DNA from 4 places in the Acidovorax carolinensis genome. Region 3 is predicted to be linked to each of the others. Evidence: predicted binding sites of a transcription regulator. Region 3 holds the regulator's gene; each other region holds the start of a gene.
What was found. The regulator FNR, encoded in region 3, switches genes on or off when oxygen is low (the NO sensors DNR and NnrR bind a similar motif). The targets are predictions, from matches to a motif close to TTGATNNNNATCAA.
Positions count from the first base shown of each region.

Region 1: the regulator FNR is predicted to act here: its motif matches at 2,542-2,555, upstream of CBP34_RS16255 (oxygen-binding di-iron domain-containing protein).
Region 2: the regulator FNR is predicted to act here: its motif matches at 2,750-2,763, upstream of CBP34_RS01265 (hemerythrin domain-containing protein).
Region 4: the regulator FNR is predicted to act here: its motif matches at 2,570-2,583, upstream of ubiU (ubiquinone anaerobic biosynthesis protein UbiU).

Region 1 covers NZ_CP021361.1:3,459,065-3,463,362, reverse strand. Annotated here, with positions in the region: gene msrP (protein-methionine-sulfoxide reductase catalytic subunit MsrP) at 1-893, shown strand, start outside; gene CBP34_RS16260 (protein-methionine-sulfoxide reductase heme-binding subunit MsrQ) at 944-1,585, shown strand; gene CBP34_RS16255 (oxygen-binding di-iron domain-containing protein) at 1,658-2,485, opposite strand; gene lptM (LPS translocon maturation chaperone LptM) at 2,611-2,817, opposite strand; gene cyaY (iron donor protein CyaY) at 2,830-3,159, shown strand; gene CBP34_RS16240 (penicillin-binding protein 1A) at 3,300-4,298, opposite strand, start outside.
Region 2 covers NZ_CP021361.1:264,677-268,974, reverse strand. Annotated here, with positions in the region: gene CBP34_RS01275 (M14 family zinc carboxypeptidase) at 1-1,013, shown strand, start outside; gene CBP34_RS01270 (alpha/beta fold hydrolase) at 1,258-2,028, shown strand; gene CBP34_RS01265 (hemerythrin domain-containing protein) at 2,166-2,690, opposite strand; gene CBP34_RS01260 (hypothetical protein) at 2,872-3,450, opposite strand; gene CBP34_RS01255 (CsbD family protein) at 3,550-3,768, opposite strand; gene CBP34_RS01250 (ABC-type transport auxiliary lipoprotein family protein) at 4,010-4,298, opposite strand, start outside.
Region 3 covers NZ_CP021361.1:1,601,363-1,605,660, forward strand. Annotated here, with positions in the region: gene ccoG (cytochrome c oxidase accessory protein CcoG) at 32-1,477, shown strand; gene CBP34_RS07555 (FixH family protein) at 1,544-1,816, shown strand; gene CBP34_RS07560 (hypothetical protein) at 1,876-2,169, shown strand; gene fnr (fumarate/nitrate reduction transcriptional regulator Fnr) at 2,192-2,914, opposite strand; partial or broken gene hemN (oxygen-independent coproporphyrinogen III oxidase) at 3,105-4,298, shown strand, end outside.
Region 4 covers NZ_CP021361.1:4,087,088-4,091,385, forward strand. Annotated here, with positions in the region: gene ubiT (ubiquinone anaerobic biosynthesis accessory factor UbiT) at 1-456, opposite strand, end outside; gene CBP34_RS19140 (U32 family peptidase) at 501-1,427, opposite strand; gene ubiU (ubiquinone anaerobic biosynthesis protein UbiU) at 1,448-2,491, opposite strand; gene CBP34_RS19150 (MFS transporter) at 2,723-3,913, shown strand; gene CBP34_RS19155 (TauD/TfdA dioxygenase family protein) at 4,061-4,298, shown strand, end outside.

The DNA of each region.
Region 1 (4,298 bases), 1.9 Mb from region 3:
GCGGCGCTGCGGGGGCCGCGTTGGCATCCTGGGCCGGTCGTGAAGCGCTCGCACAACAGGCTCCGCGTCCCGGCAAACTGGCCCCCCTCGCGGGCGCGAGGTCGGCAGTGCCGGGGGCTGTCTCAATGGAAAAGCTCACCGACTACAAGGATGCGAGCACCTACAACAACTTCTACGAATTCGGCACCGACAAGGCCGACCCCGCCCGCAATGCGCACACCCTGAAGACCACGCCCTGGACGGTGGAGGTGGAAGGCCTCGTCAAGAAGCCCGGCAAGTACGGCATCGAAGACCTGCTCAAGCTCAGCGCGCAGGAAGAGCGCATCTACCGCCTGCGCTGCGTGGAGGGCTGGTCCATGGTCATCCCCTGGGTGGGCTACTCGCTGGCGGAGCTGATCAGGCGTGTGGAACCGCAGGGTGGCGCCAGATATGTGGAATTCGTCACCCTGGCCGACAAGACAACCATGCCCTACGTGGGTTCGCGCGTGCTCGACTGGCCCTATGTGGAAGGCCTGCGCATGGACGAGGCCATGCACCCGCTCACCTTGCTGGCGTTTGGAATGTATGGGGAAGTGCTGCCCAACCAGAACGGTGCGCCGGTGCGCTTGGTGGTGCCATGGAAATACGGTTTCAAGAGCGCCAAGAGCATCGTCAAGATCCGTTTTGTGGAGAAAGAGCCGGGCACGGCCTGGAACAAGGCGGCCAAACAGGAATATGGGTTCTATTCCAACGTGAACCCCGACGTGGATCATCCGCGCTGGAGCCAGGCCACCGAGCGCCGTATTGGTGAAGACGGCCTGTTTGCCAAGAAGCGTAAGACACTGATATTCAACGGCTACGAGGCCCAGGTGGGGCAACTTTACGCCGGCATGGATCTCAAGAAGTTCTACTGACCCACGCGCCCGCTACTGACCTTCCGGCGAGGCGACCGGTCTGCTGTGCCATGAGAAAACACCTGCTTCATCCGGCGGCGAAACCCCTGCTGTTCGTGCTGTGTCTGCTGCCCCTGGCGTGGCTGACCTATGCGGCCGCCACCGACCGCCTGGGCGCGAACCCCGACGAAGCACTGATCCGCGCCACCGGCGACTGGACCTTGCGGGCCCTGTGTGTGGTGCTGGCCGTGACACCGCTGCGCGTGATGACCGCCAGCCCGCAACTGGCGCGCTTTCGGCGCATGCTGGGTCTGTTTGTGTTTTTCTATGCGCTGCTGCACCTGATGAGCTACAGCGGGTTCGACATGGGCTTTGACCTTGGCGAGATCGCCCGCGACATTGCCAAGCGGCCCTTCATCCTGGTGGGCTTCCTGGCGTTTTGCCTGCTTGTATTGCTGGCGGCAACCTCGTGTAACCGTGCCATCCGGGCATTGGGAGGGCGCCTCTGGCAGGCACTGCACCGGGCGGTGTATGGGGTGGCCGGACTGGCTATCCTGCATTTTTTCTGGATGCGCTCCGGCAAGAACGACTTTGCGGAAGTCGCAGTGTATGGCGCCATCCTCACGGCCCTGCTGGGATGGCGCCTGTGGCGGCGCATGGCCTTCAGGACCGCCCCGCCGGTGGGGCGCGGTAAAACCGCCACACCTTCCTGATTGCTATATTAAATATAGCATCTTGCGCTTTGCTGGTGAGCGATAGCACCGGTTTTGGGTCAAATTTGGTTGCTAGGCGTTGACCGCCCGCAGCGCCGGCCGCAGTTGCCGGCTCACCGGGTCGATGTGGGCGGTCGGAATCTGGTAGGCGCGGTCATCAAACAAGTCGATGCCGCACATGAGGTTTTCGATCCAGTCCAGAAAGTCATTGATGGCCTTCTTGCCCATGATGGGTGCGCCATGTTGAGGCACCAGCATGGCGATGTCCAGCTGGCGCGCCATGCGCACCCACAGCCGCAGGATCTTGTTGGACACCATGTAGCGGCGGTGAAAAGCCTCCATGCGCGGGATATGCGGCGCCAGATCGGTGACCGGAATGCGCGCCTCGGCCCCCGACATCATCGACACCCCCAGATCGCCGGTGAACAGGATGCGGCTGACCGGGTCGTAGAAATGGAAGTTGCCCTCGGAGTGCATGAAGTGCGCTGGCAACAGCACCAGTTCGTGGCGCCCCAGTGGCAGATGTCCGCCACTGTCCGGCACGCCGATCACCCGGTTTTCGGTCTTGCCCACCTTGGTGAAGTGGGGGGCAAACCGCTCCCACACTCGAGAAATCACCAGCGACGCCTTGGTGCTGGTCATCCAGCGGTCGAGCGAGGCGATGATGTCTGGATCGGCGTGCGACGCGATGACATACGACAGCTTGCCGGGCGCGAAATGTTTGGACATGCCCATGAACAGTTCATTGAAGGCAAGGTTGCCACCCGGGTCGATGATGGCGCCGGTGTCGTCGTCAACGATCAGGAACTGGTTGGCTTGAACCGCTTGCCCGTCCTCCTCGATGAGGTCGGTGAACATGAGGCAGGCGTGATTCTTGTCGCGATAGAGTTCCAGGGGCATGTCGGTGCTGTGGTGCAATAAAGCGCAGACTGTACGATTACCCCTGCAATTTGTGCTTGATAAAAATCAAGCCTACCGTCCTTCCCATCGTTGATTTTTGCGCAATGGCCGCAGGCCGAACACCATCAGCGCGGCACCGACGCGGGAGAAGTGGGGGTGGATGCCGGCGTAGTCATCAGCACGGGGGAAAGGGTTTCAGGCAGTGTTGCCCGTTGCCTGGCCTCGGGCGCCCCGGGGAGATACAGAGGGCCGCGCTGGCCGCAGCCTACCAATGCCGCCGTGCTCGCAGCAAGGGCAATGGTCCTGACTAGAATTTGGGGAGCTCTCAACATGCGTAAATTGTAATGACCGACCTTGAATTTCTGGACCAGGCTGAAAAACTGTTGCTCGCGGTGGAGCGCAACTGCGATCGCATCAATGACACGGGCGATGCAGATGTGGATAGCCAGCGCACCGGCGGCATGGTGACCCTGACATTTCCGAACCGCAGCCAGATCATCATCAATCTGCAAAAACCTCTGCATGAGGTCTGGATGGCGGCCAAATCGGGTGGCTACCACTACCGGTTTGACGGGGCAGTCTGGCAAGACACCAAAGGTGCCGGTGAATTCTTTGACCGCCTGAGCCAGGATGCGGCGCAGCAGTCTGGTACACCGCTTCGATTCAAAGCTTGAAAAGGCGCATCGGTCTCGCTCTCGAAATCACCGTATCTGTCGGGGAGGCACCCCGGCCTTGCCGGGGGAGGGGCAGGAAACGATGGTTATATGGGGTTGACCCCGTTGAGGGCGCCCCCCCGACTTCTGGAGGCGGAGATTCAGTTGCGGAAGAGATCGAGGATGCGATTGCGCTCTTCGGTCGGTGGCGGCGCTTGCGGCGCCACGGGTGATGAAGCCGTGCCCCGGTTTTCCAGGCCCAAGTTGGCAACCCCCGCATTTCGCGCATATTCCTCATAGAACCACTCACCACCCACATTCACCACGCCAGGCGGCACAGTGGTTTCCATGACGGGCACTCCCTTGAGTGCACGCTCCATGAAATTGATCCACACCGGCAGGCTCAGCCCGCCCCCGGTTTCCCGGCTGCCCAGATTGCGGGGCTTGTCGTAGCCAATCCAGGTCACTGCGGCCAGGGTGGGCTGGTAACCGGCAAACCATGCGTCCACGGAGTCGTTGGTTGTGCCTGTCTTGCCGTGCAGGTCCGGCCGCTTGAGGGTGGCCTGAGCCCGTGCGGCAGTCCCTGTGCGTGTGACTTCCTGCAGCAGGTTGTCCATGATGAAGGCATTTCGTGCATCAATGGCGCGGGGCAGGTCGCTGACTGCAGGAGGTGGGTTTTCGGAAATCACGCGGCCTTTGTGGTCGGTCACCCGTGCAATCAGCCACGGGTTGACGCGATAGCCGCCATTGGCAAATACCGAGAACCCCGACGCCATCTGCAATGGTGTGACCGAACCCGCTCCCAATGCCATGGTCAGGTAAGCGGGGTGCTTTTCAGCGTCGAAGCCGAAGCGGCTCACCCATTCCTGCGCCGTCTTGGGGCCGACTGCCTGCAGGATGCGGATGGAAACCATGTTTTTGGATTTGGCCAGACCGGTCCGCATGGTCATGGGACCGTCGTACTTTCCGTCGTAGTTCTTGGGTTCCCAGGGTTGGCCGCCGGTTACGCCCCCATCAAAGAAGAGGGGAGCGTCATTGACGACCGTGGCCGGAGTGAAGCCCTTCTCCAGTGCGGCAGAGTAAATAAAGGGCTTGAAGCTCGACCCTGGCTGGCGCCAAGCCTGCGCCGCATGGTTGAACTTGTTCTTGTCAAAATCAAA
Region 2 (4,298 bases), 1.3 Mb from region 3:
TGCCCGAAAACGATCTGCCCGAACTGCGGGCCCTGGAAAAGATCATGGAACAGGGCGGCCCGGACCTGCAGGTCCGCGTGGTGCGCGAGGTCAGCGTGGCGTCGGGACTGACGTTTCCCATCTATTCGATCGGCATTGGCAACCCCAGCCCCCAGATTCCCGCGGTCGGTTTTTTTGGCGGCGTGCATGGCCTGGAGCGGATCGGCGCCGAGGTGGTGATTTCCTATCTGCAAAACATCGTCATGCGGCTGCGCTGGGACACCACGCTGCACCAACAGCTCGAGCATGTGCGCCTGGTGTTCATGCCCATCGTCAACCCCGGTGGCATGTGGGCTGCCACGCGCGCCAACCCGAACGGGGTGGACCTGATGCGCAATGCGCCGGTTGAGGCCCTGGACCGCGTGCCCTTCCTGATGGGTGGCCAGCGGCTGAGCGCAGGCCTGCCGTGGTATCGCGGCCACTTTGGCGAGCCGATGGAGATCGAGAGCCAGGCCTTGTGCGAGGTGGTGCGCACAGAGCTTCTGCCCCGGCCCTTCAGCATTGCGCTGGACTGCCATTCGGGCTTCGGCGTGCGCGACCGACTGTGGTTTCCGTTTGCCCATACCCGCAAACCCATCGCACATCTCAACGAGCTGCATGCGCTCAAGACCATCTTCCTGCAGGCGCACAGCCACCACCAGTACATCATCGAACCCCAGAGCGCCCAGTACCTGGCCCACGGCGACCTGTGGGACTACCTGTACCTGCAGTCCTGCGAGCAGGCTGAACGCATCTTTCTGCCGCTGACGCTGGAGATGGGCTCGTGGATCTGGATCAAGAAAAATCCGCGCCAGCTGTTCTCGCGCATGGGCATCTTCAATCCCCTGATCGACCACCGCCAGCAGCGGGTGCTGCGCCGGCATCTGGCGCTGCTCGACTTCCTGTCGCGCGCGGCATGCAGCCACCAGCGCTGGGTCCCCGGCAAGGAACACTACGAACTACACCGCGCCAACGCGCTGGCCGAGTGGTATTAAAACTAGAAACGGCAATTGACCGCTTTGCATCCATTGCCAAGTTACATGACATCTATCGCTGATGACATCGATGGCGTTCGCCTTATGGGTGAGAGCGCTATGCACCCGCCAGCACCGTGCTCAGGGCACCATGCGGCGTTGCTCCTCCTTGCGGGCAGGAGCCCGCTGCGTCGTCGCGCCTTGCCTGGCACCCCGATCTCGGCGCTACCGGGCGCATCCAACTGCCGTTTCTAGGTTGAGCCCCATGGACACCTGGATTCTGTTGCGCGGCCTCACCCGGGAAACCGCCCACTGGGGCCGCTTTGCGGACAACTTCCAGAGCGCATGGCCCGATGCCCGGGTCGTGACGCTCGACCTGCCGGGCAACGGCCAGCTCCATGCCCGGCGCAGCCCGCTCACCGTGCAGGGCATGGTGGCGGCCTGCCGGGCCGAGCTGGCCAGACAAGGGGTGCGCCCGCCGTTTCGGCTGTTCGCCATGTCGCTGGGCGCCATGGTCGCCACCGAATGGGCACGCACGGCACCGGCGGACATCGCGGGCTGCGTACTGGTGAACACCAGCTTTCGCCCGTTCAGCCCCTTTTTTCACCGGCTGCGCCCGCGCAACTACGCGGCATTGCTGGGCCTGGCGCTGCGGCCCCGATCGCCCGAAGCCATCGAACGCACGGTGTGGCGGCTGACGAGCAATGCGCCCGACCCGCGCAACGCGGTCATTGACGACTGGGTGGCCGCCCGCGCCCGGAACCCGGTGTCGGCAGCCAACGCCCTGCGCCAACTGGTGGCGGCGGCCCGCTACCGCGCGCCCACCGTGGCACCCAGCCCGCCCGTCCTGCTGCTGGCCAGCCAGAACGATCAGCTGGTGGACAGCCGCTGCTCGCAAGCCATTGCCCGTGGCTGGCATTGCGACCTGGCATTGCACCCACAGTCCGGCCACGATCTACCGCTGGATGCGCCCCAGTGGGTGCTGGAGCAGGTGCAGCAGTGGCTGGTGCAGGAGCCCCACCGCGCGGAGCACTGATGTGAATACAAGCCAAAAAAGGTTGTAGACCACGAGCATCATGGGCCTGATGCTATTAAAATTAAAGCAATTGGATGGGGCTGCTGCGGGGCAGCGCCTGGCCACTGCCCCTGGTTGCCTATCGGCCGTACAGGCGTTCAGGCCAGCGCGGCTTCTGCCGCGCCAGCCACCGCTGCATGGCTGCCTTCGTCGGAACAACTCGCACCGCCGCAACCGTGAATCAACCCCTCGGGCAACGCATCGGGGGCGTGCACCACACCGGTGGTGGCGTCAAAACCCACCCGGCGCAAATGCAATGCCAGCGCCGCGTCCATGCTTTCCGCATGCTGGGGAAACCACAGCGCCAACTCGGCCGCCATGGCACGCACCACATGCAGCTCGCCCCGGCCGCCGGCGCGCTCGGCGCCCTCGCGCATGACCTGCAGCACCACCTTGTGTTGCATGGCGTGGCAATTGCCCGAAGCAAATCGCGTGGCGGCCATCCACGCATCCTCCTGGCCAAAATGTTGCTCGGTGTGCTCGACCAGGGCCTGCCAGGCAGCCACCAGCGCAGCGTCGTCGGCCGCCTCCACCGCAGCCAGAAGATCCACGAACTCGCGGTGGGTGTCATCCATGAGCGGCAGGTCCAGTGCCAATGCGTCGGACCATTCGAGTGCAGACATTCTTGACTCCTTGCGTCACGAAAAAGGCGTGAGCTTAGGGCGCCAGGCCATGCCATGTGTTGACGCACGTCATGGGTCTTGCGTGCACGCCACAACGCAAGAAAGCCCCGCACAGGGCGGGGCTTCGGGGGGGCAGGCAAATGTGCCTGCCAGCTGCGCGGATGCGCTGCTGCCCGTCTATTTACTGGCCGTACATGCGCTTGGCGTCGTCCACGCATTTGGACTTGAGGTCGCCCGACATCGCGTCGCAACGCTCCTTGGCGGCCTTGTAGTTGGCCTCGTTCTTTTCCGCGGCAGCGTCCTTGCGCGCCTCGGCAACGGCAGCGCCCTTGGCGGCCGGCGTGTCGGCCGGCTTGGCCTTCACTTCGGCAACCTTGGCGTTTTCCTTGGCCGTCACATGGGCCGCCTTGGCGTCTTTCACGCAGACGTCCTTGGCGTTACCGCTGAGGTCGTCGCATTTCTCCTTGGCGACTGCATAGTCGGCATCCGCCCGGGCTACGCGGGCCTTGTAGTCGGCTTTCGGGCTGGGTTTGTATTTGGCTTCCAGTTCGGCCTTGGCGACATCTTCATGGCCCTTGGCTTCCTTGACGCAAATGTCCTTGGCGTTGCCCGTCAGGGCATTGCATTTGTCCTTGCTCGCCTTGTATTCGGCCGAGATGGTGTCTTTCGCCGCCTTGTACTCTGGCTGGGTCAGGGCAAAAGCGCTGGTGGCCAACAGGCCGGCGGTGACGGTGGCAATCAATGTGCGTGCAATTTTCATGGCGGATACCTCAGTGGAAATCGGAAAGGGGCGCAGGCGCGGCAGCGCCTGCGGGCAGGAAACGGCGTTCAAAGGCCGTAAGCGGAAACGCGCAAGGCATCAATCCTTGAAGCGGAAATCAGGATGGCGGTCCTGCCATTCCTTGAGCTGTTTTTCAGCTGCGTCACGGGCGATGCCGTGGCGTTCCTGGAGCTTGCCCAGAAACTGGTCGCGCCGGCCGGCAATCACATCGAAATCGTCATCGGTGAGCTTGCCCCATTGCTCGACCAACTTGCCCTTGAATTGCTTCCAGTTGCCTTGGAGGGTGTCTTCATTCATGGTGTGTGCTTCCTCGAAAAATTTCGCCTCAGCCATCCACCCGGAATGCGTGGAACATGTGCGTGATGCGATGGAGTCCACTGTAAAAACGACAGGCGCTGCGCCGCGTAGGCCATGCCGAGAACCACGCGTCAGCCCAGGCCTACGGTCCTGACAGACAAACACCCCGCATAGGACACCGGCAGAAGGCATTGCGGCGCCCTGCCCTCGCAACGGCAGGCAGCCGGGTTGAAGGCGCAGCTCAGCGACCCAGCTGCTCCAGCCACTGCGCCAGCTCTTGCGCCACCTGGTCCGTGGCCTCAGCCAGTGCCCGGGTGCCGCCTGCGGCATCGGCACTGGCCGCAGGGCGCTGCACGATGAAAACCCGCTGGCCCAGCAGCATTTCACCGGCCTGGGCGGGCTCTGCCAGGGTGGCACGCAGGCGCACCAGGCTGGCGCTTTCGGCGGCGCTGGTGAAGACCTGGCTGAACTCCTCCACGTCCACGCGCAACACGGTGGGCAGCTTGCCGCCCGCGCGGGCCTGGGCCGCA
Region 3 (4,298 bases):
TGTTCGTTTTTCTGCCTCCACCGCCTGCACCATGACATCATCTGACAGGCCTCCGCGCAAGGTCATCCCCATTGCGGCGGCCACACCCGAGCCATCGGCAGAGGGTGAATTCGTTTCCCTCTACGAAGCGCAAAAGAAGATTTATCCGCGGTCGATCAGCGGGTACTTTGCGCGCTGGCGCTGGGTCATGGTGTTTCTTACGCAGCTCGTTTTTTATGGGTTGCCGTGGCTTGAGTGGGGCCAGCGCCAGATGGTGCTGTTTGATCTGGGTGCCCGCCGGTTTTATATTTTCGGATTGGTTCTGTATCCGCAGGATTTCATCTACCTGACGGGGTTGCTGATTATCTCGGCGCTCTCGCTGTTTCTGTTCACTGCGGTTGCCGGTCGGTTGTGGTGCGGGTTTGCGTGTCCACAGACGGTCTATACCGAGATTTTCATGTGGATAGAGCACAAGATCGAGGGTGATCGCAGTGCGCGTCTGCGACTGGATGCGAGCCCCTGGACGTTTGAAAAGATCCGCAAGAAGTTCTTGAAGCAGGCCGTGTGGGTGGCAGTGGCACTTTGGACCGGTTTTACCTTTGTCGGTTATTTTGTGCCGATTCGGGAGCTGGGTCCTGAGCTGTTGGCTTTTTCCGGCGGCTGGCAGATTTTCTGGGTGTTTTTCTACGGATTCGCCACCTACGGCAATGCCGGCTTCATGCGGGAACAGGTGTGCAAATACATGTGTCCCTACGCCCGTTTCCAGAGCGCAATGTTCGATCGGGACACGCTCATCGTCACCTACGACGAAGCCCGTGGCGAGCCGCGTGGTCCACGAGTCAAGACCGTGGACTACAAGGCCAAGGGCTTGGGCGATTGCATCGATTGCACCTTGTGTGTTCAGGTTTGTCCCGTGGGCATCGACATCCGCAAGGGCCTGCAGTATGAATGCATCGGCTGCGGTCTTTGTGTGGATGCATGCAACACCGTGATGGACAAGATGCATTACCCCAGGGGGTTGATCCGTTATTCGACCCAAAATGGTGTCCTGCATCGCTGGAGTCAGTCGCAAATTTTGCGACATGTCTTGCGTCCTCGCGTGCTCATCTACACCGCGGTTCTGATTGCCTTGTGTGTGGGCATGTTGGCCAGCCTGGCAACACGCACCCCCTTGAAGGTCGATATAGTGCGTGACCGTGCTGCCTTGTCCCGCATTGTTGCGGGCGGTAAGCTCGAAAACGTGTATCGGTTGCAGATCATGAATGCCACAGAGGCTGCGCAGCGCTATCGCATTGCAGCGAGCGGGCTCGATGGCCTTGAAGTGGCATCGGAGCGGGAGATTGAAATTGGTGCCGCAGAATCCCGCTGGGTGGCTGTGCGGCTCCAGATACCCTATGGATCGGCCGCTCCGGGCTCTCACACGATTCATTTCGATATTTCGGCACCGGAAAGCGGTGGCAAAGTTACCGAGAAATCCATTTTCCTGGTGCCACGTTAGGTGAAGGTCGCTTAATGGCTCCAGGGCGTCTTGCGAACTGTATTGCTGACAAGCTGAGAAATTTTTATGTCATCCAGCCCCGTTGTTACTCCTAAATCGCAGCCCTGGTGGAGATTTGGTCATGTCTGGCTGGTGATTGCCGGGCCGGTCATTGTGGTGATCGCCGGCTTTGTCACGCTGTGGCTGGCTGTCAGTCGGCCTGACCCCGTCGTAGAGGAAGACTATTACCGCAAGGGAATTGAGATCAACCAGACGCTCGCGCAGCCTGAAAAAAGTTTGGCTCCCGCAGTCAAGGCCCGTAACCACGCGGCGACACCTGCTGGGGATCAACCTCGCTGAGCTTTGATGCTAGCCTGGTGTAGGCAAATCCCCTCAGCAAAACCTTAGGAGACAACACAATGTGGACGCAACGCCTGATGTGGATTGCATGGCCTGCCTTTTTGGTAGCAGGCGTTCTGGAAATGCTGGTTTTCGCCATGGTGGATCCGCAGGATCTGCATTGGTTTGGTCAGCCGTTGACGCTGTCGCGCCAGGGCGTTTATACCCTTGCGTTCTTTGTTTTCTGGATCATTACCATGGTTGCCAGCGCGCTGACGACCCTGCTGTCTATGTCACCCTTTGAACTCAACCGCTGCCCTGTGGCCCCGCAGGCACGCCCGGATGATTGTCACAAGGCTTCATCGTGCCCCTAAGAGGCACATTTCTGTATGACGATCAGTGGCAGGCCTGCTGATTGTTAACGATGCGCTTGAGGGCCTCGGTATCCAGAATGCGGACATGGCGCTGTTTCACTTCCACGGTGCCTTCTTCCACAAATTTCGAGAACGTGCGGCTCACGGTTTCCAGTTTGAGTCCCAGGTAACTGCCAATTTCTTCCCGCGTCATCCGCAATACCAGTTCGGATTGCGAGAACCCACGGGCGTGCAGGCGTTGCACCAGATTGAGAAGGAACGCCGCAAGACGCTCTTCGGCGCGCATGCTGCCGAGCAAAAGCATTACACCGTGCTCGCGAACGATTTCGCGGCTCATGATCTTGTGAACATGGTGCTGCAGGGCGTTGACTTCGCGCGACAGTTCTTCGATGCGATCAAAGGGCATGACGCACACTTCGGCGTCTTCGAGGGCGATGGCGTCGCAGGTATGGTGATCGTTGACGATGCCGTCGAGCCCAATAATCTCACCGGCCATCTGAAAACCCGTGACCTGGTCACGCCCATCTTCCGTGGCGACGCAGGTCTTGAAAAATCCTGTGCGAATGGCATAGAGAGAAGTGAATGACTCTCCATTGCGAAAGAGGGTACCGCCACGCTTGATCTTTCGTCGCACGGCCACGATGTCGTCAATGCGTTGCAACTGCTGTTCGTTCAAACCTACGGGCATGCACAGTTCTCGCAGGTTGCAGTTGGAACAGGCGACTTTGATGGTTTGCGGATTCATGGACACTGGAACCTGGTTGGGCCGGGATAATTGGCTGATATCTGTTGGGACGCAATTGTCCCGCGCTGCGCGCCCGGCGGCTGATATGAATCAAATTGTCACCGCTGCGTCCCTTCATGTTCTTGATTAAAGTCAAGGACGTCGGTCGAAGGGTACGGCACAGTATCAATGCACGCAAGGATATTTTCCCATGACCGCTGTTTCACCAGAACTTCTGCGCCGTTTTGACGTGCCAGGACCTCGTTATACCTCCTATCCCACCGCAGATCGGTTTGTGGAGGCGTTTGGGCAAGAGGACTATGTGCTGGCGCTCTCGCAGCGCCGGGTGGGTACCACGGCCATGGCGCTGCCGCTGTCCCTGTACGTCCACATTCCGTTTTGCGAATCGCTGTGTTACTACTGCGCTTGCAACAAGATCATCACCAAGCACCATGACCGTGCCGATGTGTATTTGCGCTATCTGAGCCGCGAAATTGATCTGTACACGGCCCACTGTGGCACCGGGCAGGTAGTCAGTCAGCTTCACTTGGGCGGGGGCACGCCAACCTTTCTGTCGGATGACGGCCTGCGGCAGCTCATGGCAACGCTGCGTCGCAGCTTCTCGCTTGCTCCGGGCGGCGAATACTCCATTGAGGTCGATCCCCGCACAGTCACTGCCGATCGCTTGGCAGTGCTGGCTGAGCTGGGTTTCAACCGGCTGAGCTTCGGCGTGCAGGATTTCGATACCGAGGTGCAGAAGGCGGTGCACCGTATCCAGCCGGCAGATCAGGTGTTTGCGCTGGTGGAGGCATCCCGCGCCCTGGGCTTTGAGTCCGTCAACGTGGACCTGATCTACGGGCTGCCACGCCAGACGCCCGAGTCGTTTGACCGTACATTGGCACAGGTGGTGCAATTGCGCCCCGACCGGATTGCCTTGTACGCCTATGCCCATCTACCCGATCGTTTCAAGCCGCAGCGGCGCATCATATCGACTGAGTTGCCTGCAGCGTCTGCCAAGGTGACCATGCTGTCGCGCTCGCTGGACGCATTCATGGACGCGGGTATGTCTATGTGGGCATGGACCACTTTGCCCTGCCCACCGATGCTTTGGCTGTTGCCAAACGGCAGGGGCGACTGCATCGCAACTTTCAGGGCTACAGCACCCAGCCCGATTGCGATCTCATTGGCCTGGGCGTGTCAGCCATCGGCAGGGTGGGTGCCACCTACAGTCAGAACGCCAAGTCGCTGGAGGAGTACTACGACCACCTGGACCAGGGGCGCTTGCCCGTGGTGCGAGGATTGGCCCTGAACCGTGACGATCTGGTGCGCAGGGCTGTCATCATGGCGCTCATGTGCCAGGGCGAATTGCAGTTTGAACCCCTCGATCAGGCGTGGCTCATTGATT
Region 4 (4,298 bases), 1.6 Mb from region 3:
CAGCAACGGCACCCATTGGCGCGGGTCCAGCACCGGCAGCTCGATCGCATCGAGGGCGTTCTTGACCACCAGGCCCAGCTCGGTATCGCCCTCCATCGACAGACGGCGATTGAAGAACAGCGTGTCGGGGTCCTGCTGGCGCTGGGCCAGCAGCAAAAAGTCATGGGCGGTGGCGCTCAGCGTCAAATCGGCCATGGCGGGGGCGACCAATGGGGCGTGGGGTGCAAAGCGCTGGCCAGTCCAGGCAAAGTCGAACACCAGGCGCGCATCGCGCACCTGCACGCGCATTTTCTTGTGCAGCATCAGCTGCCCCACATCGGCGGGCAGATGCCGGGCCAGTGCCAGGTTGAGCGCGGTCACCAACAGCAGCGAGCCGGGGTAGGCGGGCAGGCGCGACAGCAAGGCCCCCACAGGGAAGGGAACCACCAGAAGATCAGAAGAAGTAGAAGCAGCCATGGCGTGGGGTGGCACTCGGGTCAGGGTGAAAAGCACGATATCCATCAGGGGTTCGGGGCATTGCCAGCGGCCTGCCCCTGCTCCAGGCCAGGACGGTCGAACCAGTAGCCGTTGCAGGGCTGGTCGGGCATGAAGGCTTGCATGCGCTGCACGTAATCTGCGCCGCCGGGCTGCTGCGCCGGGCCGCGGGCTTCGTCGAACAGCGCAATGATCTGCGCCATGTGCTGCGACTGCGGGCTCAGCCGCACCAGATCCACGCCCAGCGCGCGCATCGCGGCCAGCTCGTTGGCCAGGTTGTAGACCCGGGCCGACTGCGTCTGCGTGCCATTGAGGACCAGAAAGTCCTCGCTCTCGCGGGTGCGTAGCGTCAGGCCGTCGGCATGTTCCAGGCAGCTAAAACCGCAGTCATCCTTGGGCAAATTGCGGTGGCGTGCCGTGAAGCAGCGCGCCGAGTAGGCCAGTGGCATGCGCCCGTACGCAAACACTTCCGTTTCAAGCCCGGCAGGGCGATTCACCAGCATGGCGGCCAGCGCATCCTGCGCCATCTCCAGCGGCATCACCCAGCGGCTGGCGCCCAGCTGCGCCATCCATTGCAGCGAGGGCGCGTTGTACAGGTTCAGGTGCGGGCCTGCAACGAAGGGCCGACCCGGCGTTTGGCCCGACAGGCAGCGCACCGCGCCCATGTCGTTGGCCTCGACGGTGAACTCGGCGTTGTCAGCGATCTTGTGCAACACGCTCACGTCCGAGCCCGACTCGATCAGCACCTGCGTGGACAGCACGGCCTGCTTGCCGGCGTCCTGCAGCATGCGGGCAATGTCCAGCCAGTCGGCCAGCCGCAGTTCGTGGCGGCGCGAGCACACGGTTTCGCCCAGGTAGACCACGTCGAGCGGCGTGGCGGCCATGGCCTCGTAGAAAGCGAAGATGGTTTCGCGCGGCCAGTAGTACAGCAGCGGACCCAGGGATAGTTTCATGGTGCGGTCTCCGGGGTGCGTCATTTCCAGGGGCGGTGGTAGGCGCCCAGCGTGTGCTGCTGGCCCTCGGCCACCTGGTCGAGGCTGGCCATCCAGGTGGTCTTGGGGGCGTAGCGGTGGGGGTTGGCCAGGCACTGGTCCATGGCTTCGCGCCAGACCCTGGTGACTTGCGCCACATAGGCCGGGCTGCGCTGGCGGCCTTCGATCTTGATGGCGCGCACACCGATCTTGAGCAACTGGGGCAGCAGCTCCAGCGTGTTGAGGCTGGTGGGCTCTTCGATGGCGTAGTAGTTCTCGTCGTCCCCCACGTCGAAGCGGCCCTTGCACAGCGTGGGGTAGCCGGCGTTTTCGCCGGGCGCATAGCGGTCGATCAACACGCCGTTCAGGCGCGACTCGCGGCCCTGCGGTGTCTCCTGCCAACGCACGGCCTTGGGCGGCGAGCACACGCCGTGCGTGTTGGGGGATTCGCCCGTCACGTACGAAGACAGCGCGCAGCGCCCCTCGACCATCACGCACAGGCTGCCAAAGCCGAACACCTCGATCTCCACCGGGGTCTTGTCGATGACCTGGCGCACCTGCTCCATCGACAGCACGCGCGGCAGCACGGCCCGCACGATGCCGAACTGCTCGCGGTAGAAGTTGATGGCCTCGTAGTTGGTGGCCGAGCCCTGCACCGACAGGTGCAGGCGCAGCTTCGGATGGCGCTGCGCCGCGTAGTGCATGAGCCCGGGGTCGGCCAGGATGACGGCGTCCACCCCCAGGTCCACCGCCTTGTCCAGGGCGCTGCGCCAGGGGTCGGGGTTGGACGCCTGGGGATAGGTATTGAGCGCCATGAACACCTTGCAGCCGCGCTCATGCGCGTAACGAATGCCGCTGGCGATGGCCGCCTCGTCAAAGTTCAGACCCGCAAAGTTGCGCGCGTTGGTGGCGTCGCGCAGGCCCAGGTAGACACAGTTGGCACCGTTGTCCACCGCGGCCTTCAGGGCGGGCAGGCTGCCGGCGGGGCAGACCAGTTCAAGGGCGGTCGCCGCAGGGGGCGCCGCAGTCGGGTTCAGGGATTCCATCACAAGCAATCAATGGCCGGCTCCGGGCATGGAACCACGGCACTGGCGGCACCTTAGCGACTGGGGGCTGCGCGGCGGCTGATCTTCGTCAACTGCAGTGCACAATGCCAGACGAATGCCGTCGGGCTTTGATGCAGGCCATGCCGTCGGGCCGCTGGCAACGGGTTCATGCGCCCCGTCACCCCGTCACCCCGTCACCCCGTCACCCCTTATCCCCAACGCCATCCCGCCGTGAACCGAAACCTCTGGCTGCTGGCCCTTTGCCAGGGCCTTTTCCTGACCAACAATGTGGTCTTCATCGCCATCAACGGCCTGGTGGGCCTGCAGCTGGCGCCGTTTGGCTGGATGGCCACGCTGCCCGTGATGGGCTATGTGGTGGGCGGCGCGCTGTCCACCCCGCTGGTGGCGCGCAGCCAGGCGCGCTGGGGGCGGCAGGTGTCGTTCCAGATCGGGCTGGCCGTGGCGGTGCTTTCGGCGCTGCTGTGCGCGGTGGCGGCGTTTGCGGGCAACTTCTGGCTGCTGTGCACGGCCACGCTGGTGGCGGGCTACTACAGCGCCAACGGGCAGCTCTACCGCTTTGCCGCCGCCGAACTGGCCGCCCCCGACTACCGCGAAAAGGCGGTTTCGCTGGTGCTGGCCGGTGGCCTGCTGGGCGCGATCGCGGGGCCCAACCTGGCCAGCGCCACGCGCACGCTGTTTCCCGCCGCGTTTGCGGGCGCCTATGTGGCGCTGATGGCCGTGGCGCTGTTGTCCATGGCGTGCATGGCCGCCATCCGCTTCGAGGCGCAGCCGCAGGTGCTCAACGCGGCGGGCCAGCCCGCCCGTGGCCGGCCATTGCCCGAGCTGATGCGGCAGCCGGCCTTCCTCGTGGCCGTGCTGGGCGCCGCCCTGGGCTATGGCGTGATGAACCTGCTGATGGCCGCCACACCGCTGGCCATGCAGGTCTGCGGCTTTGCTTTTGATGATGCGGCGCTGGTGCTGCAGTGGCATGTGATCGGCATGTTTGCACCGGGCTTCTTCACGGGCCACCTCATCAAGCGCTATGGCGTGCTGCCCATCATGGGGACGGGTGTGCTGCTGAACCTGGCCTGCGTGGCCGTGGCGCTGATGGGAGTGGACTTGCACCACTTCGGTATTGCACTGTTCATGCTGGGCGTGGGCTGGAATTTTCTGTTCACCGGCAGCACGGCGCTGGCCCTGACGGCCTACCGCCCCGAAGAAAAGGACCGCGCCCAGGCCGCCCTCAATTTCTGCGTGTTTGCCACGCTGGCCGTGAGTTCGCTGTTCTCGGGCGTGCTGGTCACCACCCAGGGCTGGACGCTGCTCAACTACGGCTCGCTGGCGCCCATTGCGATCACGGGCGCGGCCTTGCTGTGGCTGGCATTGCGCCAGCGCCGGGCGCGGGCGGCATCAACGCCCTAGACCGCCACCGATATTTGTTTTTGTCATTTGCAAGCGCGAAAAACGTGGTTTTCACCGCCGGGCGCCTTCCCTAGACTTCATTCGCACTGACCCGCCCGGGCCGCATCGGCGGCCCCGGTTTGGCGCCGGTGCCGTGAGAAGTCGCCCATGTCTGCTGTCCTTTCCGCTGTTCTGTCCACTGGTGATGCCGCCACCCCGGTGGCCGCCACATACCCGTCGCCAACCTTTGAAATCCGCCCCACCGCCGACGCGGCCGGCCCGCTGGGCGCCGAGGTGCTGGGGCTGGACCTGGCGCAACCGCTGACCGCCGATGACTTTGCGCGCCTGCACCGGGCGCACCTGCACCACCATGTGCTGGTGTTGCGCAACCAGCGCATCACGCCGC